4 regions of the Alteromonas sp. 5NS40-0096 genome follow, and region 2 is predicted to be linked to each of the others. Evidence: predicted binding sites of a transcription regulator. Region 2 holds the regulator's gene; each other region holds the start of a gene.
The links. The regulator LexA, encoded in region 2, represses DNA repair genes until DNA is damaged. The targets are predictions, from matches to a motif close to TACTGTATNNNNATACAGTA.
Positions count from the first base shown of each region.

Region 1: a site for LexA is predicted at 4,545-4,564, ahead of recA (recombinase RecA). Genes of this name have one in related genera too.
Region 3: a site for LexA is predicted at 3,361-3,380, ahead of AC27G9_RS14440 (YebG family protein). Genes of this name have one in related genera too.
Region 4: a site for LexA is predicted at 3,577-3,596, ahead of AC27G9_RS01400 (EVE domain-containing protein). Genes of this name have one in related genera too.

Region 1 is NZ_BAAJLQ010000002.1:588,483-596,284, forward strand. It holds gene mutS (DNA mismatch repair protein MutS) at 1-1,739, opposite strand, end outside; gene AC27G9_RS08500 (DUF885 domain-containing protein) at 2,049-3,872, shown strand; gene AC27G9_RS08505 (CinA family protein) at 4,004-4,498, shown strand; gene recA (recombinase RecA) at 4,647-5,681, shown strand; gene AC27G9_RS08515 (SDR family NAD(P)-dependent oxidoreductase) at 5,758-6,567, opposite strand; gene AC27G9_RS08520 (HP1242/YdcH family protein) at 6,812-7,051, shown strand; gene AC27G9_RS08525 (hypothetical protein) at 7,156-7,629, opposite strand; gene AC27G9_RS08530 (LysR family transcriptional regulator) at 7,704-7,802, opposite strand, start outside.
Region 2 is NZ_BAAJLQ010000004.1:100,286-108,087, forward strand. It holds gene AC27G9_RS13005 (Kelch repeat-containing protein) at 1-180, opposite strand, end outside; gene plsB (glycerol-3-phosphate 1-O-acyltransferase PlsB) at 228-2,672, opposite strand; gene lexA (transcriptional repressor LexA) at 2,847-3,470, shown strand; gene coxB (cytochrome c oxidase subunit II) at 3,925-5,049, shown strand; gene ctaD (cytochrome c oxidase subunit I) at 5,061-6,674, shown strand; gene AC27G9_RS13030 (cytochrome c oxidase assembly protein) at 6,688-7,275, shown strand; gene AC27G9_RS13035 (cytochrome c oxidase subunit 3) at 7,304-7,802, shown strand, end outside.
Region 3 is NZ_BAAJLQ010000004.1:394,683-402,484, forward strand. It holds gene AC27G9_RS14420 (alpha/beta fold hydrolase) at 1-1,401, shown strand, start outside; gene AC27G9_RS14425 (helix-turn-helix domain-containing protein) at 1,473-2,021, shown strand; gene AC27G9_RS14430 (GNAT family N-acetyltransferase) at 2,023-2,508, shown strand; gene AC27G9_RS14435 (GNAT family N-acetyltransferase) at 2,505-2,936, shown strand; gene AC27G9_RS14440 (YebG family protein) at 3,029-3,316, opposite strand; gene AC27G9_RS14445 (HAD family hydrolase) at 3,459-3,974, shown strand; gene AC27G9_RS14450 (hypothetical protein) at 4,603-5,067, shown strand; gene AC27G9_RS14455 (helix-turn-helix domain-containing protein) at 5,448-7,802, shown strand, end outside.
Region 4 is NZ_BAAJLQ010000001.1:282,473-290,274, reverse strand. It holds gene AC27G9_RS01410 (glycoside hydrolase family 3 protein) at 1-183, shown strand, start outside; gene AC27G9_RS01405 (family 16 glycosylhydrolase) at 294-2,990, shown strand; gene AC27G9_RS01400 (EVE domain-containing protein) at 3,045-3,509, opposite strand; gene AC27G9_RS01395 (YgiQ family radical SAM protein) at 3,617-5,815, shown strand; gene AC27G9_RS01390 (BLUF domain-containing protein) at 5,819-6,238, opposite strand; gene AC27G9_RS01385 (pyridoxamine 5'-phosphate oxidase family protein) at 6,332-6,883, opposite strand; gene AC27G9_RS01380 (TatD family hydrolase) at 6,867-7,673, opposite strand; gene holB (DNA polymerase III subunit delta') at 7,687-7,802, opposite strand, start outside.

The sequences.
Region 1 (7,802 bases), on a different contig from region 2:
ACATGCTCAACCACTAAATGGCGGCCTTGCTCATATCGAATACCCGCTTGATTGACCAAATTGGGGCGATGCAATTCTAGTGCTTCTGCGCGTTCCGCCAAGCAACATAAGACGTCGAGTTTAGCGAGCGCCGAAGCCGAGTCGATAAGCTCATTGAGCTGCGGGTGAATGTGGTCAAACAAACTCTCATACAGTTGTTTTTCTAGGGCAAGTGCTCGCCCTTGACTGGTCAGAACCTTATCTTCATGCTCCTTTAATTCAGGTGTAATAAAGCGCTCTGCATTCTTAAGGGTTTGTCTGCGAATGTATTCCGGTGGCGCGGCATCGCTGTTTGCACGGCTGATTTCGATATAGAAACCGTGCACTTTGTTGTAGCCCACTTTCAAGGTTGAAATGCCCGTGCGTTCACGCTCTCGCTGTTCCATTTGCTCAAGGTAATCTGTTGCTCCTTGAGACAAGGCCCTCAGTTCATCCAGCTCAGCGTTAAACCCAGGTGCAATTACACCACCATCGCGAATCACCACAGGCGGGTTATCGATAATGGCCTCATTTAATAGTGCTTGCAGCTCGGGATATTGACCTATTTGACTAGCGAGGGTTTGCAGTATTTGGACCGAAAAATCACCAAGGTAGGCCTGAAGCTCTGGCAGGGCATTCAGCGCATTGCGCAAGCGCGAGAAATCTCGTGGCCGTGCCGAGCGAAGTGCCAAACGCGCCATAATTCGTTCGATGTCGCCGATGTGTTTGAGTGCGTCAGTCAATTCACCCACACCACAATCCATCAATGCCTGAATACCATCTTGGCGCTGGACAAGTTCGTTAGTATCGGTGATTGGGGAGTGAATAAAGCGTTGTAACAGGCGGCTACCCATTGCGGTCGCTGTGGTGTCCATTACCGAAAATAGGGTATTGTCTATGCCACCACTTAAATTTTGAGTTAGTTCTAGGTTACGTCTCGTCGCGGCGTCTAATTGGACTTGAGTGTTAGATTGCTCGTGGCGTATTTGACGAATATGAGGAAGAGCAGTGCGCTGGGTGTCTTTGACATACTGCAGTACACAACCCGCTGCCCCCAATCCCAACGACATGTTTTGAACACCAAATCCCGACAGAGAACGCGTGCCAAACTGCTCGTTCAGTTGTGACGTTGCCGACTCAATATCAAATTCCCATTCAGGGCGTCGTCGCAGGCCTCGACGTTGGCCAATAACCGCAAAGTCGTCAAAGCCTTCGGGGTAAAGCAATTCGGCAGGGTTCAATCTCTGGAGTTCAGCTAACACGTCTTCGTCATTGGCTAATTCGTTTATGACGAAGCGACCGCTAGACACGTCGAGGGACGCGATTCCAAACGCTCCCTTGTGACTGCAGACGGCAGCCAGCAAATTGTCTTGGCGCTCATCGAGTAAGGCTTCATCTGTTACAGTTCCCGGCGTGACAATGCGCTGAACCGCTCGCTCTACTGGGCCTTTACTGGTTGCTGGGTCGCCAACCTGTTCACATATCGCGACTGACTCGCCCATTTTAACTAAACGCGCCAAATAGGCTTCAACCGCGTGATAGGGGACACCCGCCATAGGGATCGGAGAACCGCCTGATTTACCTCGGGCCGTCAGGGAAATATCAAGTAACTCAGCAGCGCGCTTGGCATCATCATAAAAGAGTTCATAGAAATCACCCATGCGATAAAACAATAATACGTTGGGGTGTTGCGCCTTGATTGCGAGGTATTGGCGCATCATTGGCGTGTGTTCTTGGGTCGCTTTTGTCATGAGTTACTTTGGCCTTTTTAGGCTTCGAATTTGATGATAAGTGTGCACAAGTGCTGGCTTTAACACACCGAAAACTACGTTAGCGTGACATTATCTATTGAATCGACGAAATAACGCAACGTCAGTCGTCAATATTGCGTGTTGATCGCAGAACATTTGGTCGATAGTATCTTGATTGATATTGAGTTTTTGCTTCGAATTTGCAGCGAAAATACACGATTTGCGTGATAACGTAACAATAAAGAGGCATGTAGAGTGCCCGAAGGGAATAACCTTATTATGAAAAAATTTTTTAAGCGCTTGGGCCTTGGGCTACTGGGGCTGATAGTGATTGCAGCGAGCTTCGCCGCTCACGAGTGGTATGCTGATAAGCCTGTGTTTTTCAGAGCATACCTGGATAGAGCCATGGTGAAAATGGCCTTCCAAAACCCTGAAACGCTGACGTCGTTAGGCTTTTTGGAGTCGATGGGAATCAAAGGGCACAACGCTGACTTAGATGATGTACACCCCGACCGCAGCGACGAGATGTTCGAGGCGCTAAAAGCTTTCAAAGCTGGGCTGTATCAATACGATAAAGCCAGTATGGATGCTGGTCAGCAGACAACGTTCGAGATAGTCGAGTACTTACTCAGCACCTTTGAAGAAGCAGAGAAATTTCGCTATCACTATTATCCCGCTAACCAGATGTTTGGCATTCAAAACGGTTTCCCCAGTTTCATGGAAGCGCAACATCAAGTGAACACCTTTGAAGACGGTGAAAATTACGTATCCCGTCTCAATCAATTGCCTCGCAAGTTTGATCAGTACCTACTCGACCTAGCGATTCGCGAAGACAAAGGCATTATCCCACCCCAGTTTGTAATTCAAAGGGTCCTGGATGAAATGAATAACTTTGTCGCGACCGAGCCCAAAGAAAACATTCTTTATACGTCTTTAAAAACCAAACTCGAAGACGCCGAAGCGTTGACCGACGAGCAGCGCGAGCAAGTGTTAGCCGACGCTGAGGCTGCAATTGTGGCATCGGTTTACCCGGCCTATGAAAGTTTTATCGATTATTTCGTGGCGCTGTCAGCCAAAGCGGGTAATGACCATGGCTATTGGCATTTACCGCAGGGGGATGAAGCGTATAAGTTTGCATTGAAACTGTTTACGACAACGGATTATACGCCGGAAGAGTTACATCAACTCGGGCTGAAAGATGTGGCGCGTATACAGGCAGAGATGCTAGCCATTTTTGCTCAGTTAGGTGTCGATGTTGAAGCCGGTTATACGGCGGCCATGGCGGCGTTTTCGGATAATCCCGACTTCTATTACACCGATGATGATGAAGGGCGCGCGCAAATTCTCGCAGACTACCAAACGATTTTGGACGAAATTGACCAAGGTTTGGACGGGGCATTCAATATACGTCCTAAAGCGGGAATGGAAGTGGTTCGCATTCCTGAGTTTAAAGAAAAAACGGCCCCTGGGGCATACTATCAGCCGCCATCACTGGATGGCTCTCGTCCCGGTCGCTTCTTCGCCAATTTGTACGATGTTAAAGCCACCCCAAAATTTGGTATGAGAACCTTGGCATATCACGAAGGTATTCCTGGACATCACTTTCAAATCGCAATTGCAATGGAGCTAGAGGGCGTGCCCTTGTTGCGCCGATTCGCACCATTTACGGCATATGCTGAGGGTTGGGCACTCTATGCGGAACGCGTTGCCTATGAACAAGGTTTTCAATCGAATCCAGAGGACAATATAGGCCGTTTAGCTGCTGAGCTATTCAGAGCGGTTCGATTGGTAGTGGACACCGGTATTCACTACAAGAAGTGGACCCGTGAAGAAGCCATTGAGTATATGTCTGCAAATACTGGGATGGCAGAGCGCGACGTGATTGCGGAAATCGAGCGTTATATCGTGATGCCGGGCCAAGCGACAGCTTACAAAGTGGGCATGATCAAAATTCTCGCTTTGCGCCAAATGGCAATGGACGAGTTAGGAGATAAGTTTGATATCCGCGAATTCCATGACGTAGTGCTAAAAAATGGTTCGGTGCCTTTGGATATCTTAGAAAAAATTGTGAAGCAATATATTGCTGACAAAAACCAGAGTTAGGCGCTGGTAGTCAATAAACAGAGGGCAGAATTGTGCCCTCTGTTAGTTGTGGCGGGTTGACCTACCAACCCTTGATAAAGTCCATTACACTGTTTCGCGAATACCAATTAGACAATGCAAAAGACTGAACAATGAGCCAATCTACATCAGCGCTAAAAGAGACGATTTTAGCCATCGGCGAGCACCTCGCAGCAAATCAACAAACAGTGTCTTGCGCTGAGTCATGCACAGGTGGTGGTATCGCCTTTGCATTGACTTCGGTGTCGGGCAGCTCAAATTGGTTTAATCAGTCATGGGTGACGTATTCCAACGAGGCAAAACACGACTTGCTCGGTGTGCAAGCCACCACCCTTGAAAAATATGGTGCGGTATCTGAACAAACCGTAGCTGAAATGGTAAGTGGTGTAGTAGCAAATTCGAGCGCCGACTACGGCATATCTGTTAGTGGCATAGCGGGCCCTGGCGGTGGTTCAGTGGAAAAACCGGTAGGAACTGTTTGGTTTGGTTTTGCGATAAATGGTAATATCACTTGCATCAAAAAGCAGTGGGATGGCGATCGTGATCAAGTCAGGCAGCAAGCGATTGAATTTGCGATTGAACATCTGCACCAATGCCTAGTTGTTTGAGTATAAAAACACAGGCCTAATCAATTTATTGCTATACAGTACTTGCAACTGTATAACTATACAGTATATTATTCATCCCAATTGAGTGACTATTTAACACAGTGGCGATTCCCAATACGCCAATGTGAAATTATCTGAGGATTCCAGAGTGGACGACAATAAATCTAAAGCGTTATCGGCAGCCGTTGGGCAAATTGAAAAGCAATTCGGTAAAGGCGCAATCATGCGTTTGGGCGACAACCAAGCCATGGATATTGAAGCTATTTCAACGGGCTCTTTGAGTATCGATATCGCATTGGGTATAGGCGGTTTACCTTGTGGGCGTATTGTTGAGATCTACGGTCCGGAATCGTCTGGTAAAACGACACTGACATTACAGGTTATCGCTGAAGCGCAAAAAGAAGGTAAAACCTGTGCGTTCGTCGATGCCGAGCACGCATTGGATCCGGTGTACGCCGAAAAGCTTGGCGTAAACATTGATGATTTGTTGGTATCTCAGCCTGATACTGGTGAACAAGCGCTAGAAATTTGCGACATGCTAGTACGCTCTGGTGCGGTTGATGTTGTGATTGTTGACTCGGTTGCTGCATTGACACCTAAAGCTGAAATCGAAGGCGATATGGGTGACTCTCACGTCGGTCTTCAAGCGCGTTTGATGTCTCAAGCACTGCGTAAACTAACGGCTAACATCAAGCGTTCAAACACACTCTGTATTTTCATCAACCAAATTCGTATGAAGATTGGTGTGATGTTTGGTTCTCCTGAAACCACAACTGGTGGTAACGCGCTTAAGTTCTACTCTTCTGTGCGTTTGGATATTCGCCGTATCGGTGCTATCAAAGACGGTGACGAAGTCGTGGGTAACGAGACTCGCGTTAAAGTTGTGAAAAACAAAGTGGCGCCACCGTTCAAGCAAGCTGAATTCCAAATCATGTATGGCGCGGGAATCAGTAAAGAAGCTGAGCTCATTGACTTGGGTGTACAACATAAATTCGTTGATAAGGCGGGTGCATGGTACAGCTACAATGGCGACAGAATCGGCCAAGGTAAAGCAAACGTTGTTAAGTATTTGAAAGAGAACACGGCGATGGCTACCGAAATCGAGCAACGAATTCGTGAAAAATTGTTGTTGTCTAAAACAGTACAAGCTGAAGACGGTGAGTCTGAAGAAGTACTCGCTTAAGCAATAAGTAAACAGAGAAAAGCCCGCGATTGAGCGGGCTTTTTTGTATTAAATAGCGGGCGATGCCCATAGCGCATTAATCGAGGTAAGATGCCACAATCTGATTTACGGCGTCTGCAATTGCCTGGTTATTGCTATCATCGAGAGCATCAGGGTGCGGCTGGCTGATTCGGCCAACATCGTTATCAAAGTAAGCACCAGTGGCATTGGCAAAATTGTTCGATACCGCAGTTAAAATAATGGCATCAGCTCCTCGTTGTAAATCACCACCTGCGACACCGTAGGCTTCTTTGACCATTTTGCTGCCGAGAAATGAGGCTGGGTTTACCGCGATAACGACGGGGCCTTCCTTCTCCCAAACTTTGGCGATATGTTTGCTCCACATCAGGATAGCCAGTTTACTTTTAGCGTACACCGCACTGTCGGACAAGGGGCTGAGTTCTCCAATTTCGCGAGGAAACAAACTGGCCTGTGCCGCCGATGACAAGTTAATCACGCGGCTATTTTTCGTCATGATTGGGCGCAATAACTGAGTGAGCAAGTAGGGCGCAATGGTATTGACGACAAATCTGATATCAAGGTTGCCTGGCGCTTTGGTGTCGTTGACTTTAAACACCCCTGCGTTATTAACCAAGACGTCCAGTGTGGCGTGGTTCTGTTTAATCGCCTTTGCTAATTCGGCAACTTGGGCAAGATCTGATAAATCTGCGGCATATGCGTACGTGTTGGCGTTCGGATATGCTGCTGCAAGTTGTTGCTGCACGTCTTTAAGCTTCTGTGGGTTTCTGCCGTGCAAAATTACGTCATGTCCTTGAGACAAAAGTGTTTGCGCTGTTTTATTGCCAATACCATCGGTAGAACCTGTAATTAAAAACAATTTAGTCATACTTGCCTCAATAAAATGAAATGTGCTCACGCTGTCGCGTTGTGAAACTAGCCCAATGCCAATGAATTGATATGCAGTTTAACCTTACAGGAAAGTTTTGATAATTCTGCCGAATGAGTATTCAGTTTTTAGAATTTATTGATAAAAGTTCCAACAAGAACAGGTTAGCCTTGTTGGCGTAAATACAGAGCAGTGTTATCGCTCGTTATAATCTAAGACGTTACAACGAATACTGGAGAGAGTTATGTTAGGCGAAGATCATTCTTTAAGACACGAATTTCCAACGCAGATCAGCAAAATAGAACAGTTGGTAGCACGGGACCCTTCGTTTGCTGAAAAAGTGGCGAAGTACGACGCGATAGATAAAGAAATCCGAGAGCTAGAGCTTGCGAATGCCCCGATTGCCGATGGCGCTATGCATCAACTAAAACATGACAGAGCTGAACTTAAAGACCAACTGTATCGCACAATAACGGCAAATTAATTGTTGCATGCCCTAAACCCTGATAAGCAGCAGTTTGGGGGATTCACTTTTTGATTACTGTTCTGACCCATGTGTACAAATGTGGTCAATACCTTACTTGTTGTTTAGACAAAGCGTACTTTCTTGAGTCTAAACGATGCCAAAAGTACTGAGACTGTTACAAGCGGTGTGACAAAAAATGGGTCGATTTCCATTGCACGTAGTGCTGGTTTGACGAAAAAAGCCGTCAACAGCGCCAAGGGTATCCCCAAAATCAATGCAAAACGGTAATCCGTTTTCAGAACGTAGGGTTCAGTACAATGATGACAATGTTTTAGTTGTCCATTTCGTTGGCGAAAGGTTTTGAAAAAGCCTATGGGCTTTAAGCATGATGGGCACGCATTAAATCGGCCTGACTCTTCGACAATTTCATAGTACAAATCATCAGACTGTTTTGATGCTTTTTGTCGTTCTTCCAACTCATTTTGGATAAGTTGGACGCGATCTGGAAATGCTGAGTGATCGATATGTTGCAAGGTTTCGTCGAGCTCTTCAACGGTATAAGTTGAATAATCTGGTTCCATTTTACTACTGTCCATTACCTTTATTTTATTCCTAGGTTATTGCGAACGAGCGTTTTCCCGTCTCCATGTGTCGCTGTTTGTCGACGTACTTACTTTTCAGCCTCTTCTGCTAGTGCTTGCTCCCAATAAGGTGTGCCAGAAAAACACTCTGCAAAAAAGTCGATAAAACTCCTTACCTTAGGGGCAAG
Region 2 (7,802 bases):
GAAAACATAGAGTTGATTGCCAACCTTGGCCGTTGCCATGCCATAGCGGGATTCATTCATCTCAATAATTTGTGAAGTATTACTGAGGTTTTCGTCTAGTGAGTGGGTCGTGGTTTGGCACGCAGTGGCGCCAAGAAATGAAAACAACGCCACAATGTAGGCTTTAAATAAGTTATTCATAACCGTCCTTGTTGTTGATGGGGTGACCTCATGTCACCCCGAGTCGATTAGTTTAACTCAACTTTCTCCAAGTGTTGAGCTATCTCTGGCCAAACGAGCGCCATTACATCTTGACGCAGTCCTTGGCTTTCTTCCGTCGCTTTCAAACTACCATCTTGGGTTTGATCTAGCCAGTGGTTGTCTTTAAGTGCAGAAATAAACGATGACAGCACATTTTTGTCGTAAAACTCTGGTGAGTTTAGGCCATACAGCTTCGATAGACGTTCGGCAACTTTACGGCTCGTTTTTTCCAATGTGCCTCGGCTCATCGCTCCCTCTTTTTCCAGTATGGTCAATACAACACCGTAACGTTGTAGTGTGTCCTGAATACTGCGGCTGAGTAGCCAAGCGGAATGGAAATGAACACTTTGTGCGTCGGGCGCTGCAAGCTTTCTACCTTTTTGCTGAATCAAGCCAATCTCTTTCATCGCGCTAACCAGCTGATCTGTGTACTTGAGCGCTTCGTCTTGGCTCATGTACATGAACAATTCTTTTTGTAGCAGTGGGTATAACGCACTGACCAATTGCAGTAACTTGCCCTTTTCTATGCCATTGTGAGCAAAAATGGCGCTCATAACCAAACTCGGCAACGCAAACAAGTGCAGGATATTGTTGCGGTAATAGGTCAGGTAAACTGCTCCCATTCCCTGTGCTTCAATGACTTTGCCATAATTGTCTTCAGTGACATTTAAACGCTTCAGTGCCAGCGTCGAGTCAAGCAACGCTTTTGCATCCTGCTCGGGTAACGTGGCATCGCTGCTGTACGGCGCGGTTTTCAGCAGTGAGAGATAATCATCGATAGCCTGTACTAGCTCACCTTCGCTCATCGCGCGGGTTTTTGACGACAAAAGACACAACGCTGTTAGCGCCATCCCGTTAACGGCCGCCGCCTTGTTTACGTTCAGCATCACAGTATTGGCAAGCTCGTTGACTGTCGGCGTCAGCCAGGCAGGCTTTTTATCCGGTTCTTGACTGACGGCATCGCGCCACTCAGGTACCTGCTTTTCGAGAAAATGGTTAAGTTGCACCGGTTCGCCGAAGTTGACAAAGCCGTGCCCGTAATTCTTGAGTTTTCTAATCGCCGAAAAAATCTGTGCCGGCGACTCTTTTTGCTTCGACTTGCCTTTCAGCTCTTTGAGATAGCTTTTGACTTCCATGACATGCTCGTAGCCAATGTAAACAGGCACGATACTCACAGGACGGTTTACGCCTTTGATAAGTGCTTGTAAGGTCATTGCTAACATGCCTGTTTTGGGTGGAATAATACGCCCTGTTCGGCTTCTACCGCCTTCGGGATAATATTTTACCGAATACCCTTTGTTAAAAAGCAGCTCAAGGTATTCACGGAATACGGCAGTATAGAGTTTGTTTCCAGCGAAACTGCGGCGCAAAAAGAAGGCTCCCGCGCGTCTGAATATCTTGCCAACAGGCCAAAAATTGAGGTTAATACCTGCTGCAATATGTGGAGTCACCATACCTTCGTGATAGATGACGTAGGTCAACAACAGATAGTCCATGTGGCTGCGGTGACAGGGCACATAGATGATCTCATGACCGTTTTGTGCGAGTTCTCGGATTCGTTCTGCATGACCTACGCTAATGCCGTTGTAAATTTTGTTCCAAATCCGAGTGAGAATCCGGTCGCCGAATCGAATCAGGCCCTCTCGGTAGTCTCCTGCGACTTCTTCAATATAACCTTTTGCTTTTTCCCTGGCCTTTTCAGGACTGATTTTTCGAGAAGCGGCTTCATCTTTCAAAGCCTTCTTGACCATTTCCGAACCCAACACAGCATTGTGTAACTCTTGCCGCTCTAATAGTGTTGGACCTGTCATTCCTTGGCGTTTTCTTTGAAAGTGAGTGCTCGCTACACGAACTAGCTTGTGGGCGATTTTCTGATCGCTACCGTGCTGGTTAGCCATTTCGCGAGTGGATACCGCTTTACTAAAGCTGATGAAGTTATCTCGACCTAAAAACAGCACGATAAACAATTTGCGTAGCCAACTTGGCGCAGCATTATCGGCGATTAAGTCACCGAAACCCGGCTTGCCTTTGTCTGGTGCCCTGCCCCAAGAAATGAAAACAGGGACGATCTGCATATCCATTTCTGGATAGTCTCGATGAACGTGAAAAAGTTGAGTAAATGCTGATTCAATGCCCGTGTCTTGCGGTGTGCGGTTGAACAAGGGTTGGGTTTTGCGCAAAAACAGGGTTGAAGGGTGTTCTTGGCCATTGAGAGAGAGAGTTTTAGTCGGGTCAGGCAGACCAAGAGATTGTGCCGTCATTTTAACGGCTAAGTGGTCTGTGACAGAGTCAGACGGTAAAAGGTATAAAATAGGTTTAGATTTATCTATACCCAATTCGGTCTCTACATTCGCCGGAATACTGTGGGCTCGAACTAACCATTTCACTGGATAATGAAACACCGACAGTAGTGCTTTACGCGTCCACGACATCAATCTGTTTTCCTGTTATTTAAAGAATCGCATGTATTTTATCATGATTTAAAAAGTGTAGGCGTTTTCACAAAAACAAATCTGTATATTGCAAGTAAATGTGTCTGTACTTTATTGATCTTTGACATCAACTGTATATACTGCCAGTTAACTGTATAGAAAAACAGGCTGTTTATGCGTCCACTTACCCCCAGACAAGAAGAAGTGCTTAATCTCATCAAAACGACCATGCAAGAGACGGGCATGCCGCCTACTCGTGCTGAAATTGCTCGTCAGTTGGGATTTCGATCTGCGAACGCCGCAGAAGAACACTTAAAAGCGTTGGCGCGAAAAGGTGTAATTGAAATTTTACCGGGCACGTCTCGTGGCATTAAATTAAACATTCCACTTGATGATACAGAAGAGGAACATGGACTGCCGTTAATTGGGCGTGTTGCCGCTGGGGAGCCTATTCTTGCACAAGAGCACGTCGAGTCTCACTATAAAGTCGACCCCCAACTGTTCTCTCCACAGGCTGATTTTCTACTTCGTGTCAGTGGGATGAGTATGAAGGATATTGGCATACTCGATGGAGATTTGCTCGCCGTGCACAAAACCACTGATGTCCACAATGGACAGGTTGTTGTCGCTCGAGTCGATGAGGACGTCACGGTGAAGCGCCTAGAAAAACGCGGCCGAGAGGTGCTGTTACACGCAGAAAATGAAGAATTTTCGCCGATCAAAGTGGACTTGGCATCCGAGCCATTCTCGATTGAAGGCATTGCGGTTGGTGTGATTCGCAATGCGGATTGGATGTAAGGATAAATGTCATCTTTGAGGGTTATCTAATATCATAGTTAACCCTTGCTCCTCTTTATTTATAATCACTTTTCTATATTAAAAACCTCAACATTTACGCTTCTTAACCTATTTATTTATATAAACGGCTACATTCACGGCCTTTAAAATCCTCTTTGCACCATTTTGGGTGATTTAATATCCACTATTTTTTTGCGTCTTCTCGCTAACTAAATATCAAAGTTGTTTAAAAAACAACCTGTTGCTCATGTATTGTGCAAATGGCACTAGACTATTGTTTGAATTTGGGTAATTCTTATACAGATGTTAACAAAACAATAACAAAGATGTTTAATTGCATTTACAGTTCGTGGTGTAAAAAACATCAATCAAGACGATTCAGCAGACTTGTCTAGGGCGGAGGTGTTGAGTGACAAAACTCTCGAAAAGCATTAACAAACTGTGGGTGGCACTGATAGCTTGGTGTGTATCTACATTCGTTGTAGCGGCAGATACCGGGGGAGCGTCTGGTGTGTCAGATCTCAATCTGAGACGCGGGGCGACAGACATTAGTAATCAAGTTTACGATCTTCACATGCTAATGTTCATTATCTGTGTCGTTATTGGCGTGCTTGTCTTTGGCGCCATGTTCATTTCTATGTACTTGCATCGCAAATCTCGCGGCGCGAAACCAGCCAATTTCCATGAAAACGTTAAGGTAGAAATCGCTTGGACGGTGGTGCCATTTTTGATTCTCATCTTTATGGCAGTGCCTGCAGCGCGAACGTTGATTGCAATGGAAGACACGACGGAAGCCGATATCACAGTCGTTGTGACCGGTTCACAGTGGAAATGGCATTACAAATACATGGATAGCGAAGTGGAATATTACTCGCTCATGGCTACCCAACGTGAACAAATTGAAAACAAGTGGGACAAAGGTGAAAACTACCTGCTTGAGGTAGACCGCCCGCTTGTCATTCCTACCGGTAAGAAAGTTCGCTTTTTGATTACATCTGACGACGTCATCCATTCATGGTGGGTGCCTGACTTTGCGGTGAAAAAAGACGCCAACCCTGGATTTATCAATGAAGCTTGGACGAAAGTCAATGAGCCGGGCATCTATCGTGGGCAGTGTGCGGAGCTTTGCGGTAAAGACCACGGTTTCATGCCTGTTGTTGTCATCGCGAAAGCACCAGCGGAATACGACGCATGGATGGCTGAGCAGGAAGATATTCGCCGTCGCGCAAAAGAAGAAGAACAACGCTTGCTCGCGATGAATATGTCGATGGACGAGTTAATGGCAGAAGGAGAACGCGTATACAACGCTACTTGTGCCGCTTGCCACATGCCAAACGGCGAGGGTCTTCAAGGCGTGTTCCCTGCACTTAAAGGTAGTTCGATGGTAATGACTGACATCGAAGGACACATAGACATCGTATTAAACGGCAAGAGCGGTACGGCAATGCAAGCATTTGGAAAAATGTTAAGTCTCAAAGAAGTTGCGGCTGTTGTTACTTATGAGCGAAATGCTTGGGGTAACAACACAGGTGACATTGTTCAACCTAAAGACGTCAACGCCGTCGCAACTGGTAACTAGGAGCGCTTATTATGACTAAAGCGACAGATACTATCGCTCAAGATGCGGTTGCTGATCATCACGACGATCATCACGAACATCACATACCCAAAGGTATTACCCGTTGGTTGTTTACAACTAACCACAAAGATATTGGCACGCTATATCTATGGTTTGCCTTCATTATGTTCCTCACTGGTGGTGCAATGGCTATGGTCATTCGCGCTGAACTATTCCAGCCAGGTTTACAGATTGTTGACCCAAATTTCTTTAACCAGATGACGACGGTTCATGGCCTGATCATGGTTTTTGGAGCCGTCATGCCTGCCTTCACTGGTTTGGCTAACTGGCTTGTACCTCTCATGATCGGGGCGCCAGACATGGCGTTACCAAGAATGAACAACTGGAGCTTCTGGATTCTGCCTTTTGCCTTCTTGATTTTGTTGTCATCGCTTTTCATGGAAGGTGGCGGTCCTGCATTCGGCTGGACATTTTACGCACCGTTGTCGACGACTTACAGTGGCGATAGCACAGCATTGTTTGTGTTCTCTGTTCACATTATGGGTATTTCTTCGATCATGGGCGCGATCAACGTTATCGTTACTATCTTCAACATGCGTGCGCCGGGTATGACATGGATGAAGATGCCGTTATTTGTTTGGACTTGGTTGATAACCGCTTTCTTATTGATAGCAGTTATGCCAGTACTTGCTGGCGCTGTTACCATGGTACTGACTGATAAATTCTTCGGCACCAGTTTCTTCGATGCTGCTGGTGGTGGCGACCCGGTAATGTTCCAACATATATTCTGGTTCTTCGGTCACCCTGAAGTTTACATCATGATTTTGCCCGCATTTGGCATTATCTCGCAAATCGTACCGACCTTCTCGCGCAAAAAGCTATTTGGCTACGCCTCGATGGTCTATGCCACCGCGTCCATTGCGGGTTTGTCCTTCATTGTCTGGGCTCACCACATGTTCACGACGGGTATGCCTCTGGCGGCTGAGATGTTCTTCATGTTTGCCACAATGTTGATATCGGTGCCAACAGGCGTAAAAGTGTTTAACTGGGTAGCTACGATGTGGCGAGGGTCTATGACCTTCGAGATTCCCATGATGTTCGCTATCGCCTTTATTGTGCTTTTCACTATTGGTGGTCTGTCTGGCCTGATGCTTGCGATAACGCCGGTGGATTTCCAATATCACGATACCTACTTTGTTGTGGCGCATTTCCACTATGTACTGGTAACGGGTGCGGTCTTCTCAATCATGGCTGCGGTTTACTACTGGTTGCCCAAGTGGACAGGGCGCATGTTTGATATCACATTAGCTAAGTGGCATTTCTGGTGTTCGTTGATATCGGTCAATGTGCTGTTCTTCCCAATGCACTTCGTTGGGTTGGCGGGCATGCCACGCCGTATTCCAGATTACGCATTGCAGTTCGCTGACTTCAATAAATGGATCAGTGTGGGTGGATTTGCGTTTGGTTTGTCACAACTCATTTTCCTTGCGCTGCTGATTAAAGCTTGCAAGAAGCAAGGTGAGCCTGTGAGTGACCAAGTATGGGAAGGTGCAGAAGGTTTGGAGTGGGAGATTCCGTCACCTGCGCCTTATCACACATTTGAAACACCACCTGTAGTGAAATAAATAGAGGTAAGTGATGACTCAAGCAGCCCAAAATCAAGCAAACAACAAGATGGTGATAAAGCTCGTCTTTATTGTTGTTGGTATGTTTGGTTTTGGCTTCGCTTTGGTGCCTTTGTACGACGTTTTCTGTGACATAACCGGCATTAATGGCAAAACAGAAAACACCGCAGCAACCTACTCAGGGGCAGCAATTGATGAAAGTCGCTTGGTTACGGTCGAGTTCATTACGCGAACGAATACTGGCATGCCATGGGAATTTAGAGCGGAGACCAAAAAGGTGAAACTGCACCCAGGTGAGTTGAGCACGGTTGAGTTCTACGTTCGCAATCCCGCGTCTAAAGATATCGTTGCGCAAGCGATACCCTCTGTTTCGCCCGGTCAAGCGGCGCTGTATTTAAACAAAACCGAGTGTTTTTGTTTCAACCAGCAGCCCCTATCTGCGGGTAAAGAAGCGCGTATGCCTATGCAGTTCTATGTCGACCCTCAACTGCCAGAAGACATCACTTATTTCACTGTTCAGTACACTTTATATGACGTTACCGCGAGAGCGGATGACTTAGAGTCTCAAGACAATCCATATCTCACTCAATCATCCGAATAAGAGATTGTGAGAAAAGGAGGAGAACGAAATGCAGCAAGAATATGAAAAGTATTATGTTCCAGAACAAAGTGTTTGGCCGATTGTTGGAGCCGTAGCGCTATTTCTGATAGCGGTAGGTGCCGGTAACTTGGTCGTAGAGGTAACCAAAGAAAAAGAAGGTTTAGGTGGGCAAATATTGATTGCCGGCATCGTCACTTTGCTGGTGATGCTAGTGGGATGGTTTAAAAACCAAATAGATGAATCGATGAGCGGTTTGTACAGTGACCAACTGGGTCGCTCTTATCGCCAAGGCATGAGTTGGTTTATTTTTTCCGAGGTGATGTTTTTTGCCGCGTTTTTTGGCGCCTTGTTCTATGCGCGAATGATATCCATTCCTTGGCTGGGTGGCGCATCGAACAATGCCATGACCAACGCCGTGCTTTGGCCCGGATTTGAAGCCATGTGGCCTTTGATTTCTACCCCAGGTGGGACAACGACGCAAGAAATGAGTTGGGCAGGCTTGCCAACTATCAACACCATTATTCTGT
Region 3 (7,802 bases), 290 kb from region 2:
AACCTTAGCCTAATTGTACTGAACAATACTGGGATGGGATTCCAGCATAAAAAACGCTTGGCTGACGACGTACTTAGAGGATTCTACGGTTTATCGTTGCCAAACAGAGTGGCGTTACCTTCTATGCAATTGCACAAAAGCCTGCTCGACAATACTTGGTCTAAAACCTTGGCAAAGGTGAATACTAAATTACTCTCTGATTTAGAGAACGCCATGCTGATTAACGACCTTGCGCAACAGTTGGAGTGGTCTGGCAATACTGCCTACGCGATTGATTTGTACGATTGGTTGACGAAAAGTTTCCCAACCAATCAAGCACTCAAACAAACTATGGTGCGATTGTGTCGGTCAGTTATGCAGCACGACAAGTGCAGTCCCCACGATATTAATGTGGGGATGACGGTACTACCACTTCATGACGAATCAAGGCAGGCATGGCGGAGTCTAACGCCGCGACCGATTCGGACTCATGTGTTTTACCCCACATACGATCAAGATGTCAGCCCACTGACACTTGGTCCAGAATCACTTCCCCTGTTTGATGCAGGAGACGTAGTGCATAACGGTAAGCCTGTAAAAGGCGGGTATCCACTGGTACTCATGTCCCATGGTACCGGAGGTTCTGCTCCGCAAATGTTATGGCTGGCATCTGCACTGGTCAAAGCAGGGTATGTTGTTGCCGCGGTCAATCATCACGGCAACACTGCCATCGAGCCAGAGAAATACCCAGAAGGCTTTTTGCTGTGGTGGGAGCGCAGTCGAGATTTAGCCAAAGTAAAAGATTGGATTGAGCACCACGATATGTGGCGCGACGTTGCCAACACCGAAAACATCGCAATAGTGGGTTTTAGCCTTGGAGGATATACGACCTTATCTGCGCTAGGGGCCATCACCGATAAAGCGAGGTTTAGCGCATACTGCGAGCAGGCCAAAGATGATTTTAGTTGCCAAGCACAGCCTGAATTTGCGTCCGTGCTACAAGCCTTTCAACAGGTTGAACATTCAACACAAGTACAACAAAGTTTGGCGCGACAAGGTGATAACTACCGCATTGCCAACGTGAGGGCGGCGGTATCGATAGCTCCTGCTATCGTGCACAGTTTTGAGCCAAATTCACTGGGTTCGATAACCGTGCCAACGTTGCTGGTTGTTGGGGAGCACGATCGTATTGCGCCTAGCGAGTTTAATGCGCGATATGCGCATAGCCTTTTGCCTAACAGCCAGTTGCATGTTATCGACGATGCGATTCACTACAGTTTTTTATCAACCTGTACCGAAAACGGTAAGCGTAAGCTCGCTGACTTATGCGCAGAACCTCATGGTCGCAATCGGCAAGCCGTTCATGATCAAGCTGTCGCTGAGATTGTGTCGTTTTTACAACAACACGTCCCTTCTCGTTAAAAGCACTTGCAATATACAAAGGGTTTCGTTAGTTTCATTTATGAGAATTTTATTCATAAATGGAAATTGCCGTGAATGACGATACCCTCGCGCGACATTTGAGTGCGATTCGCAAGAAACATGAACTCTCGTTAGAGATGCTCGCGCAACGTTCTGGCGTAAGCAAGGCGACATTGTCGAGAATTGAAAGTGGTGCAACGAGCCCGACCGCGTCTGTCTTGAACAACATATGTGCAGTTTACGGCATTACCTTGTCTCAGTTATTGTACGAGGCAGAATCCGGTGCCGTTACTATTATCCGGAATCATAGCGCCCAGCAATGGCAAGATCCCGATAGTGGTTATATTCGCACTTCGATTTCCCCTCCGACAGTTGGGTTAGGGGTTGAGCTGTTAAAAATCGAAATTCCAGCGGGTGGTACGGTCAACTATGACAAACCGCCTATTGCCGGCTTGGAGCACCATATCTACTTACTGGATGGTGAATTGGCGTTGAATGCTGAGGGCCAGCAGTACCAACTGGCCAAAGGAGACTGCATTCGTTTCAAAGCCTATGGTCCGTCGGCATATCACAATCCGAGTGAGCAGCCTGTGCACTACATCGTGGCATTGGGGCGCTAGCATGGAGATTAAGTTAGCCGATTTTTCGGACCCTCAAGTGCTTGCACTTTTGCAATTTCACCTCGATGGGATGTACGCCACATCGCCGCCAGAGAACGTCTTTGCTTTGGACTTGTCTGGCTTACAGCAGCATAACGTGTTGCTGTATACCGGCTGGATTGAGGAGGGCATGACATTGGCTGTGATAGGTGCGCTGAAAATGCACGACTCAGGCATTGCGGAAATCAAATCGATGCGTACTCATCCCAATTACCTTGGCAAAGGGTTGGCGGCGGAACTACTGCGCTTTTTACTCGAACAAGCCAAGGCAAGAAACGCTGTACAAATCAGCCTAGAAACCGGATCGGGTAAGGCGTTTGATGCAGCAATAGGGCTTTATAAAAAGTACGGCTTCATCAAAGGAGACGCCTTTGCCGAGTATCAGCCAAGCGAATTTAGCCAGTTTTTTCACCTTACTTTAAATCCGCAAGACAAGGATGTGTTATGACTTCAGCTTACTTTGTCAGCGATGACAAATCGAAACTAGATATTGGTGTGATCCACGGGTTTTTAAGCCAATCGTATTGGGCGAAAGACATTCCTCTTACTAGGGTACAAACATCCATCGACAATGCCTTGTGCTTTGGCGTGTATACTCAAACCGGTTCGCAAGTGGGCTTTGCAAGGGTGATTACAGACAAAGCGACGTTTGCTTATCTGGGCGACGTATTTGTTTTACCCGAGCACAGAGGGCAAGGATTGAGCCAGCGTTTGATGGATGCCGTTGTTAGCCATCCCGCACTACAAGGACTCAGGCGTTTCATGTTGGCGACACAAGATGCCCATACACTGTACGCGAAGTACGGGTTTACTGCGCCGGACGATCCCCAGTCGCTCATGGAAATAAGAAAGCCGAATATCTATTCGGCAAAGTAGTGGGAGAGAAATCACATCGAGTATGTGCTGGCGGCATCCCTGCTACCAGCGCAATAAAAAGCCCTGCGTTGGGGAGACAGGGCGCAAGCACCCTAGCCGTTAGCGGTCAGCTTTACCACTTCGGCCGATTCACTTGCCAATAAATCGTCTGCAGCGCTACCTTTTAAAAGTTTGGCTACAATGTCTTTGTTTTTTGCCAACATCACTGACAGTTCTTCCGCAAGCCCTTCGTCTAATTTAATCCCTTTGGCATCAATATAAGTGGCTAGGTTGTCTGCCACATCTAGCATTTTGTCGTATTGATCGGCTTCTTTTTTATCGGTAGTCACCAGCTTTTCTACCCCTTTGTGTGTAACAACATACTGTGTGGTAATGGCCATTGTTAGCTCCGTTTCGTGAAAGACATAAATACCATACAGTACGATACTGTATAAATAAACAGTATTTTGATTTATTTTTTAAACTTTGTTTTGATGCGTAGCGTAAAAGGGTTAGCAAATTCAACAAACACAAGAGGTTAACGTGCTTAACGTACCTGATTTTTCTGCTGTAAAAGGCGTGATATTCGACTTGGATGGCACATTGATTGAGTCGAGCCTAGATTTTAAAAAGATGCGCGACGACATTGGTTGCCCTCAAACGCAAGACATTCTCGAATTTATCGATGCGTTGCCGAATGCGGCAGACAAGCAAGCCGCCGAGGCGGTGGTATTGCAACACGAGCTAGACGATGCCCAGTCTGCCAAATGGTTGCCTGTGGGGCTGGCGATGATAGAACAGGCTCAGTCCTTGAGCTTGCCCATGGCAATCGTGACAAGAAATTGTCATCAAGCGGCCCACATCAAACTCACAAATAATCAGGCGCCGATTAATTTTATACTTACACGGGAGGACGCGCCGCCTAAGCCGGATCCAACAGCGTTACTCATGGTGGCGGAAGAATGGGGAATTGCGCCCGAAGAACTGATGTACGTGGGTGATTTTCGCTACGATAAAGAAGCGGCAATCAATGCGGGTATGCAGTGGTATTTGGTGTAAGAAGTTATCTGCTTCTTACAGGTTGTAAGCCAAAGGTGACCGCCGAAGCAAACATATGACGAGGGGCGCTACTACCGTCAGTTGCGAGCTGGTGATAAGCGGTTCACCTTTACTATGAATGGCCGATTGCAGTCTGTTTTCTGCCCGTTGTTAGCATGAAGACATCCGATCAGTTAGTGTATCGGCCATAGATGTTAAGTGACGGGCAATGATACGTAATAGGCCAGACACAAAAAGTACGCGTTTTTTATTTTCAGCGCCCTAACTGACTCCTTTTACCAAATCTCTCGTAAACTAGCCTACCGACGGGGATGTCACTGTCATATACCAATGAGGTGATGGCATAGGGCATCAAAAAACCGCCACGCTATATTTGACAATCGTATGTTTTATAGACGCTTTTGATAGCTAAAAACTATCGCCAACCACCATTGCTTATTATAAATATCTATATAAAGCTAATCTCTATTAAGCGTTTTTAATGACAGTGGTTTGCGCAAGACTTGATCTGTTTTCCTACGGTGATAGTACCAAGCTAAACGTAATTATTGGCGCAAATCTACTCGGGCTAGCTTCAAGAAACAGTGGCCCAGACCATCAACATCCATGAAGGAGATTGGTACACATTATGTTTACTAAAGAATTGGTTCAAGAAACACTGCAAACGTGGTGTGATAATGTCGTTGCTGTTGGCAAAGTACACACCGAAGGCGGCGATGTAGCGGCGTTTGCTACGCAGGTGTTGTCTGACAACTACGATTACGACAATGGTCATGTATTGTTCAAACCAACACTGTGTTTTGGCGAGCAAACATTCCGTCCAACCAAAGCTGGTGCTTTGTCTTATTTCGTTAGCGGCAACAGCGAGTTCCCGAATGACGGCGGCTTCATGCTTAAGCCTTGGGTTAAAGTGTGGTTCACAGACGAAGATTGCGTTTTAGAAGGCAATCTCGCTATCGTTCAGTGCAATATCCACTTCACCAGCGCGGCTGGCGATACCATCTTCGTGAACAAGAGCTTTGTATTCAAACAGTGTGACGATGGCAAGATTCGCATCGTGCTTCACCAATCTTCGTTGCCTTACGAGCCATAAGCCAAGCGCAACGCCAGATACACACAAAAATGTTCCGCTAGTCGGAACATTTTTTTTGCGTTGAATTAGCCGTGCCAGATGAATAAGGGGTGTGTGTATAATGAAACGCAATAACCACAATTAAACAGCAGTCTGTGTAAGTGGTATTTCGCGCTAGCAATCCGCTTCTCCTATTTCAGTGGGGAACCGCGAGTCGATTTATTCTTGGCACCGCGTCGTAAAAAATAATGATTGCGTGTGGTTTTTTCCTTTCCTTGCCGTTACAAAGCTTCACTTTAAAACTGGTCAAAATTTAAACTTTCGTATCATTTAATTTTCTGTTCTTTCCTGCAATGCTTAGTTGGCTGTTTAAATTTTGTCCGATTGCAGGGAGCGCAATTATGATATCTAGAAGGAATCTAACAACATTTTTTCTACACATCTTGTATGTACTTTCCATCGGCAGTCTTGCAACAAATAGCTATGGGAGCAACGTGGTGCTGCAGCACTATGTTCAAAGTGAAAGTACTCCTATGGGTAAGGTTCACGATGTTGTTCGTACAAATCATTTCACCTTTTTGGCTGCCGAGAATGGCCTTTTTCTGAAGCAAAATGGTCATTCTGAGTTACTCGCATTTACTAAGACTAACTCATCGCTAGGTACGCCAATCGCCTTGGCGCTTGAAGAAGAGCGGGCGGTCTGGATAGCAACAGCAGGGTTAGGTTTGTTTCACTTCGATCTTGAATCTTTCGCTTCGACAAAGCTAACAAGTGATTCCGTCGACCTTGCTAACATTAACAATGTGGAAGTGTGTGGACGCTATCTCGTAGTGAACTCCAATACACTTGTCCACGTCTATGATCTCGTTCGTCGCAGTTGGATTTATGATGTTTTTGTCGCAGCCAACCAAAGCAAGGTGTCATCTATCACATGTGATACTCAGCAGTTTTCCTTTATTTTTGATGATTCTGTCGTAACCCAATATTTTTTTAATTTGGAGAAAAAAGCTCAATACTTTCTCAATACGGATTTTGCCAGGCTTGCCAATCTAACGATTGCAAAATATGTAGGCGGCTTTCTTTACGTCGGCGGGCATGGAGGTATATATCGCAAAGAGAAGAACACTTGGTCTAGTTATACTTTTGCAAGAGACAGTGACAGCGTTCGTCAAGTTACGGATATATCTGAGCACCCAAACGGGACCGTATTCATTGCTGCTGGTAGTTTGTTTGAGCTTAAGGAAGACACGATTTCTCGTTCGCCAAAGCTATCGCCATTGCTGGAATTCCAACAGGAAGTGTTTATCGAGCAAATGGTCTTCGTTGAAGGCAATGAACTACTGCTAACCGTGGATAAGGTGGGTGTTGTATCGCTTCCCGTAGAGACACTCAGCCTTAAATCATTGCTTGAGCGAGAAAAAATTAAGGCTAACCCAGCGCATTATGTGGAAGAGTTTTATGCTATTTCACATTTTGATGAAGTTAACCTTTGGTTGGGACAGCACCTGTACCTTGATGTTGAGGCGTGTACAGCAACAGATATCTCAAGTCCGGCAGTATTAGTTTCACAGCAAAAAGTGCAGCAGGTACTTTGTGGTGCTGAGCGTTATCTTTCTATTCCTTATGCTAACAACAGTCAACTCGTTTTCGTGAGTCACGGATACCGAGGTACGTTCTATGAAATCGATGCTTCTGGTTTCGTGGTGGATAAGTTTCACGCACCAAGTAGCACGCTTAAGCATCTACTTTTCACGCGTTCAGGAGAGTTAGTTGCGGTCGATGACAATGGTCATTTATACGTACAAAAATCGCGATATCAATGGTTAAAGTCGTCAATCAGTGAGGCAAATTCCCTATCGGTGACGTGTCTGTATGAGCGTGATAGTGGTGTGGTTTCACTTTGCACAGATGGTGAAGGTGTCATCGATTATCATCTTAAGGATGCTGAATTTTCGCGTCTTTCAGTCGAATATACCGGGGGGACTCGATTTATTCGAGGGGCAATTTCTGACGGCATGGGCATGGAGGTTTTTGCGACTAATACCGGACTATTTGCGCATCATCGAAGCTATGGCATTTCAATGCCTATCGGAAAATTGTTTGGGGTACTGGATACAGACTTTAACGAGAATGGCGTACTAACCGCGAAAGGTAACAACGCATTTGTATTCGGTAATCAATTCACCTATCAGTTGGATCTCACCGCAATAGCGTTGGCTTTTGAAAGCCAAATGAACGTCGAAAATGAAATTCACGCAACTGTTATTTCTAAACATGAACTTGCTAAATTACATTCAGGAAAAATGGGAGCGCTAATGAAACTGCCGAGTGATTTCGGCAGTCTTACTATCGATTTTAATGTCGACACTTTTATACCTCAGCCCACTATCGGAATTGAGTATCGAATATTACCCGATGACGAACAATGGCATTCGCTAAAACAAGGTTTGAGCTCGCTGACATTGGATACTCTACCGCCAGGAGAGTATGAGTTCGAGGTAAGGGCAGTGAATAAAATCAGTTTGGCCAAGCAACCTGTCACAGCCTTCAAACTACATGTGTTGCCACCATTGTGGGCGTCTTGGCAGGCGCAGCTTGTCTATTGTGTTCTGCTGCTCAGCTTCTTTGTATGGATTTGGCAAAGGTTACAAAAAGATGAACAAAGAGAGAGACTTAAAGCTAGGAAACTCATTTTTTCACAACGCGAAAACTTAGCCGCTAGCCAAGCATCGATACGACATTTACTTGAAAAAAAG
Region 4 (7,802 bases), on a different contig from region 2:
ATTACGCCTCAAGCCGTCGGCGAATGGACGACTGCAACACTGCCTTTAGCGTGTTTTAAAGCCGAGGGCATGGACTTTTCACGGGTAATGTCGCCATTCAGGTTAGTTGCCCCCGTCGGCACTAAATTAACAATTTCTGATATCAAATTAGTTGAAACAGATACAAATGATGGTTGTAGGTAAGTAGTTCTATCCATCTTTAACAATTTTTGTAAGCGCTCTCTTTTACTAAGAGAGCACTCAACAACAAGTGTACATCGAGAGATGTAAGTGGGATAAAGTGAGCGAAAATTATGAAAACAACAACGATTAAATTAAGCCAGCTCACCCTTGCCGTCGCTGCCGCCCTGTGGGTACAAGGCTGTAGTGATGGTACGGGAGAAGCTGAAGTTGTCACTGAGCTGGTGATTCCGACACCGGAAAACACAGGACCGGTCAGAACGGAAACACCGGAGGAGACAGGCTGGACATTGGTCTTCAGTGACGAGTTTGACGGTGAGTCTGTCGATGCTGGAAAATGGAATTTCGAAACTGGTGACGGTTCTCAATACGGTCTTACCGGTTGGGGGAATAACGAACTACAGTGGTACGAAGAAGATAACGCCAGTATCGTAGATGGTAAGCTCGTTATTACTGCAGAAGAAGACAGCGTCAACAGCTTCAACTACACCTCTGCTCGAATGCAAACCCAAGGCCTTTTCGAAATTACGTATGGCCGCATCGAAGCATCAATTAAACTTCCCACTGGTCAAGGTACATGGCCTGCTTTCTGGATGCTACCGACTAACAGTCCATACGGCGGCTGGGCAGCTGGCGGCGAAATCGACATTGTCGAATCGACTAACCTCGGTGTAGATGGCAAAAATACCATCATTGGTACCACACACTTTGGGTCACAATGGCCACTGAATCAATTTGTCGGAAAAGAGTTTACTCCATCATTCACGGTATCCGATGATTTCCACCGCTTTGCAATTGAATGGGAAGAAGGTGAAATCCGCTGGTATATCGATAACACTATGTATGCCAAGCAAACCAGTGAAAACTACTGGAGCTACTATTGGGCAGGTCAAGCTCAAGGTTTCCAAGTGGCTGAGAATGGGCCGTTCAATCAGCCTTTCCACATGATTATGAACCTCGCCATCGGTGGTAATTTGCCTGGCGCACCCACTGACGAAACAGTGTTCCCACTGCAAATGGAAGTAGACTACGTACGTGTTTATGAGTGTCCTGCGGATACGGCAACAGGCAAAGGTTGTGAATCCAATATCAATGCCTCGGTGCAAGCACCTGACGGGTCTGCTCCGTATGTAGCATCGTACGACTTATACACCGATGGTGCCGACACACTGGTCTGGGGTGAAGGTGAAACGACAGTCGAACGCGCCCTTATGGCCGTTGTTGGTTGGGATAACGGTGGCGCAATCACCATGACGGAAATGGACGTAACCGATCGTGGCACCGTTATTGACATCAACACGACCGCGAGTGGTAACGTAGTCATTGCCGCGGCAGACACAGATACATTCGAGCTATTTGGCATGGGCAGTGCGGCGGTTCCGTGGGCACCTCACCTTGGTGAACTCGTATTCGACTTGTACGTTGATAGTGCATCAACGGATGCCGAAAGTCAGCTGCTTGTGAAAATGGACAGTGGATGGCCGAACCTTGGCCAAATGGCACTGAATGTCGCTGATTTGGAGATGGATACGTGGCAAACCGTTCATATCCGTGTAACGGATATTCTGAACGCCCCTAACAACGGTGGCGCTAATCCACTAGATATCGACAACGTGTTGAACTTGTTTGTTTTCGAGCCAACAGGTGCTGCTCATGTCATGTTAGACAATATTCAACTCAAATGTGGTTTCCCATCTGAGGCAGGGTGCGGCATCCGTGGCCCTCAACAGGTAGTCGAAGCACAAGTTCAAGCAGTCTACGAAAACGGCGTAGACCCGTTGTGGGAACGCGGTATTGGTGCATGGGATAGCCGTACTGGTTTCGACTATTTCGACGGCACTAATGCAGACTATCGAATCAACTGGTCAGAAGTGGACGATGGCAATGGCGGTACCATGTTGCAAATCAGCTTCGACGACGATGCTGAAGCCACTGGTGTATTTTACATCCAATCACTTAGCCAAGTTGATTTGAGTGCCTTCGCCACGGGCAACATTACCTTTGACATTCGCGTAACAGATTACGGTACAAATACATCTGGTATGACAATGAAAATTGATTGTATCTTCCCGTGTTCAAGTGGTGACTACGACTTAGGTGTGGTGGGTAACGGTGAATGGGAAAGTGTAACGGTTCCTATTGCTGACTTGATTGGCGCAGGTCTTGATATCACTAGTGTTAATACGGGCATGGTGATTTACCCAGCGCCAGGTGATCAAGGCGGTGTGACCTTCGAAATCGATAACATCATGTGGGCCGTGGGAGAAGCGGCTGATGAGACACCAGCACCGGATTTAGGTGACTCAATACTCATCTATAACGGTACAAATGAACCTGATCCTGGTTTTGCCCCAGACTTAAACGGCGTTGCGATGACTGAAGTCACGGATGACAATCCTGATTTAGGCAATGTACTTCAATTTGAATACCAAATTGATGAAACGACGCTACCGTTCTTTGTCCAGCCTGCCAATTCTACGATCAATTTATCAGCGTTCTCTGAGGGCACGATTACTTTTGATTTGATGCTGGTACAAGAGCCGACTGTAGGGCTCGAAAACACGGGTTTCTACATCAAGTTCGACAGTGGTTACCCTAGTACAACCAGCGCATTTAGAATCGACGCGCCAGTGCTTAATGAGTGGCGTTCGTACACCATTAATGTGGCAGACCTATTGGCTAACCCGATTCCAGATTGGGAGCAGCCGCCCAACATTGAAGCCGTAGACGCGGCATTCGTTATCGCTCCTGATTGGGGAACCGCCTCTGGTGCCATCATCAGAATTGATAACATACTTTGGAACCAATAGTTCTCAACCTGGTAATTCCCAACCAGAGTAAAAAGGTGGCCTAGGCCACCTTTTTTATGATTTTGCGGCGCTATAAATAAGTTGCCACTCTTGGGGTTCAACAGGCATAACAGATAAACGATGGCCTTTTTTGACTAACCCCAGTTCAGTAATACCTTCTATAGATTTAATCGTTTTCAATGGCAGAACGCGGCTAAATTTTTCATCAAACTTTACGTCGACACAAAACCACCTTGGGTTGTCAGTTTGTGATTTAGGGTCAAAATATTTTGCTTCAGGATCGAATTGAGTGGGGTCCGGATAACCAGATTTTACGACAGTCGCAACACCGGCGACGCCAACATCTTTGCAACTTGAATGGTATATGAACACCTTGTCACCCACTTGCATACCATCTCTTAAAAAGTTTCTCGCCTGATAGTTCCTCACCCCATCCCAAGGCTCGGTTTGATTAGGACGCGACATTAAGTCATCGATACCAAATGCATCAGGTTCACTCTTTAATAACCAATACGCCATTTTTTATCCTTATTTTCTGGGGATTTTTCTCTATCTACAATGCTATCGCTATCACTCCCCTTTCGACAACTGTTATAATAAACAGCTGAACAACCGAGTAGTATGATATGCAGGCAACGATAAAAGCAGACCGCGGGTTATTTTCTTACCCCAAATATTGGGCACACTGTTATGGCACCGCCCCATTCCTTCCCATGTCCAAAGCTGAAATGGATGAACTGGGCTGGGACAGTTGTGACATTATTTTGGTAACCGGCGATGCTTATGTCGACCACCCAAGTTTTGGCATGGCTGTAATTGGCAGGACGCTCGAAGCTCATGGCTTTAGAGTGGGTATCATTGCCCAGCCAGACTGGAAGAGTAAAGATGCTTTCATGCAACTTGGTAAGCCAAATCTGTATTTTGGTGTCACAGCTGGCAACATGGATTCGATGATCAATCGTTACACGGCCGACAAAAAGCTGCGCCATGATGATGCCTACACACCGGACAACATAGGCGGGAAAAGACCTGACCGCGCAGTCAACGTCTATTCCCAGCGTTGTCGAGAAGCATACAAAGACGTACCTATCATCATTGGCGGTATTGAGGCCAGTTTGCGCCGGATTGCTCACTACGATTATTGGTCAGAGAAAGTCAGACGCTCTACCCTTTTTGATGCCAAAGCCGACATGTTAATGTTCGGCAACGCCGAGCGCCCCTTGGTAGAGGTCACTCACCGACTGGCCGCTGGCGAAAACATAAAAGAGATTATCGACGTCAGAGGCACAGCAATAATCGTTAAAGAAGCGTTACCCGAATGGCAAGGCGTTGATTCAACATCACTGGATAAACCCGGCAAAATTGATCCTATCCCCAGCCCTTATCAAATGGAGCCTGAGTGTGATCAACAAGACAAAGCCGAAGCGCAAAGTGCCCCTGATGAGGCCAAGCCCATTGTCATTCAGCCACCAACGCGTAGAAAGCCATGGGAAAATGTGTACGTTAAGCTTCCTGCTTACGAAACCGTAAAAGACAATAAAACCCTTTATGCTCACACTTCGCGAATTTTACACCAAGAGACCAATCCGGGGTGCGCACGCGCCTTAATGCAAAGGCATGGGGATCGTCATATATGGATTAATCCGCCGGCAATGCCGCTGGAAACAGAAGAAATGGATGCCGTCTTTGACTTGCCGTTCCAACGGGTACCGCATCCTGTCTATGGCGATGCAAAGATCCCGGCATACGACATGATTCGTTTTTCTATCAACATCATGCGAGGTTGCTACGGGGGCTGTACCTTCTGTTCAATCACAGAACACGAAGGGCGGATTATTCAAAGTCGCTCTGAAGATTCCATAATCAGAGAGATCGAACAAATCAGAGATACCGTTCCAGGGTTTACCGGTGTGATTTCAGATTTGGGTGGTCCAACAGCAAACATGTACAGACTGCGCTGTAAAAGCCCAAAAGCCGAAGCTACATGCCGACGCCCCTCTTGTGTCTATCCGTCTATTTGTGCGCACATGGATACCGACCACAAACCGACGATTGATTTGTATCGACGCGCCAGAGCCCTGCCGGGTATCAAGAAAATACTTATCGCTTCTGGGGTAAGGTATGATTTAGCGGTAGAGGACCCTGATTACGTTAAAGAGCTCGCTTTGCACCATGTTGGGGGCTATTTGAAAATTGCCCCTGAACATACTGAAGACGGCCCACTGAGCAAAATGATGAAACCGGGTATGGGAAGTTATTACCGGTTTAAGGAACTGTTCGATAAATACAGTCAAGAAGCGGGTAAAAAACAGTATCTGATTCCTTACTTCATTGCGTCTCATCCAGGTACGACTGATGAAGATATGCTGGCATTGGCAATTTGGTTGAAGGAGAACCGCTTTAAGCTCGACCAAGTTCAAAACTTCTACCCTTCGCCGATGGCAACCGCAACCACTATGTATCACACAGAAGTGAACAGCTTGCGAAAAGTCACCAAGGACAGCGAAGAAGTCCCTTCAGCTAAGGGTGAAATACATCGTCGACTGCACAAGGCCATGCTGCGATACCACGATCCAAAGAATTTCGCGCAAATAAGGCAAGCACTGACCAAAATGGGCAGAGAGGACCTGATCGGCAGAGGACCACAACACTTGGTACCGCCAGAATCCGCGCAAGAGAAACGCACTAAAGCAGCTAAAGCGCAACGCGGTGAACGTGCAGCGACTAAGCACACAGGGTGGAACAATCAGAACCCCAATAATAAGAAACGCTTTAATAGCAAAGGCAAAAAGCAAAAAGGCGCTAACTCCGCGGCTAAGCGTTAATAGCTATTGAGTATGTAGGCAGTCTCGTAGTGCATCGACCATTTGTACTGCGGCTGCCATAGACATACTGTATGGCTGAAAATCGGCTTCACCAATGAGATGTGAGTTTACCGCGTCCGTAATACGGTTGGTTGGAACGTATCCCATCGCCCAATCGGCAAAATCCCGTTTGGCGACTTCGTTATAACTCAAAATTATCGGGTGTTCATGGCGAGTATCAAACGCGATGCGATGATAGGTGCCACACACGGCTTGCCTGTCTCCCTCTAGGCACTGTAGAAAGTAGTTACTGTTAAAAAATAGTACGCCAGTGACACCATTTTTGGCGTTGTTCGCTCTCGACACTCGCAGTATATCTTCGATATTTTCAGGTCTAAAATCCGACGCAATTGTACTTGCGTAAACCAATCGAGTTAAGTGCATAACACACTCGCTTTAATAAGTGACTTGCTATTAACTATAGGTGTGAATCTATCGAAGGCAAAAAAATATAGAGATAAATGAGAATCCGCTGACTTACTTAGCGATGTCAGGGTCTTGAAACAACACAGAGAGGTTCGGCTCCGCGTACAGATCTAGGTAGTCAATCATCTGAACTTGTATCCCGATCACGCAAAAATTGTCGGGTAGCCGGTCAATGTCACCAATATCGTTGGTATCTGCTTTAAGCACAATCCCGTGATATTCCGCTTTTGCTCGTTGAGAAAGTGATTGCCAATAATAGACGCACTTACTGTGTTCATTTGAGTTTTGGTGAGGTTGATAGACCTTTGCCGTGCCAGAAATGACAAACTGTTCTCTTGACGCTTCAAAATACCAACACACAGAAACATGATGATTGAACGCGATATCCGCGACTTTTTTACTTTCGGTATCTGATACCAAAAACAAGGAAAAAGGTGTCTTTTCCATCCCTCGAAATACCACAGTACGGTTTTGAGGTTTGCCTTGCTGGCCGACTGTCGCCAGCTGGAAAAAACGTGAGGAAGGCTCATTAACAGAAGCGGCTAACGCTTTGTCTAGCCGCTCAATACCCTCGTTGAGATTGCCGCTAATTGGTTGTCTCATCAAAGTTACCAGTGTGAACCGTTCGCTTAGCCAAATTAAACAATTGATAGAAATTTTCAGTCGTTTGCTTTGCTAACTCCTCAACACTAACGCCCTTGAGTTCTGCAATATACTCTGCGACTTCTACCACATAACCCGGTTGATTTTGTTTGCCTCTGTGAGGTACTGGCGCCAACCACGGCGAATCGGTTTCAATCAACAAGCGTTCAAGTGGAATCGCTTTGACCACTTCCCGTAACTCGTCCGCTGAATGAAAGGTCACAATACCTGAAATCGAAATGTAAAAACCCAGTGCAATAGCCTCTTGAGCCATTTCGAGAGTTTCGGTAAAACAATGTAATACCCCATTTGTACCAGGTGCCATGTGTTCTTTTAACAGCGATATGGTGTCTTCTTTCGCATCTCGGGTGTGAATAATCAGTGGCTTTTGCAGCGCATTTGCGACTTTGATATGGTCGATAAACGATGTAACCTGAACCGGCTTAGTATCTGGACTGTAGTGATAATCGAGGCCGGTTTCACCAATTGCAACCACTTCTGGCGCACTGGCTTTTGATAACAATTCGTCATACGAGCAGGCGTCTTCTTGATGTAGTGGATGAACGCCACATGAGACTGACACATCACTATGAGCAGCTACCGCCTCGCGCATTGCCTCGTATTCACGAACTGAAACCGCTACGCACAAGAAATGCTCGACCCCGCGGCGTCTTGCAAACGTCAGCGTTTCACTGAGCTGCTCGGCATTTTGCTTCAAACGATCAAGATGACAATGAGAATCTACAAACACGTTAAACCTACTACTAATTCGAAAAAATATTAAGCACTGATGCTAAAACCAAGGCCTTGTTAACGCCGGGATGGGCGAGCTTTTGATTGGCCTCAATACACTTTTGATAACGGGCAAATGACGCCGAGT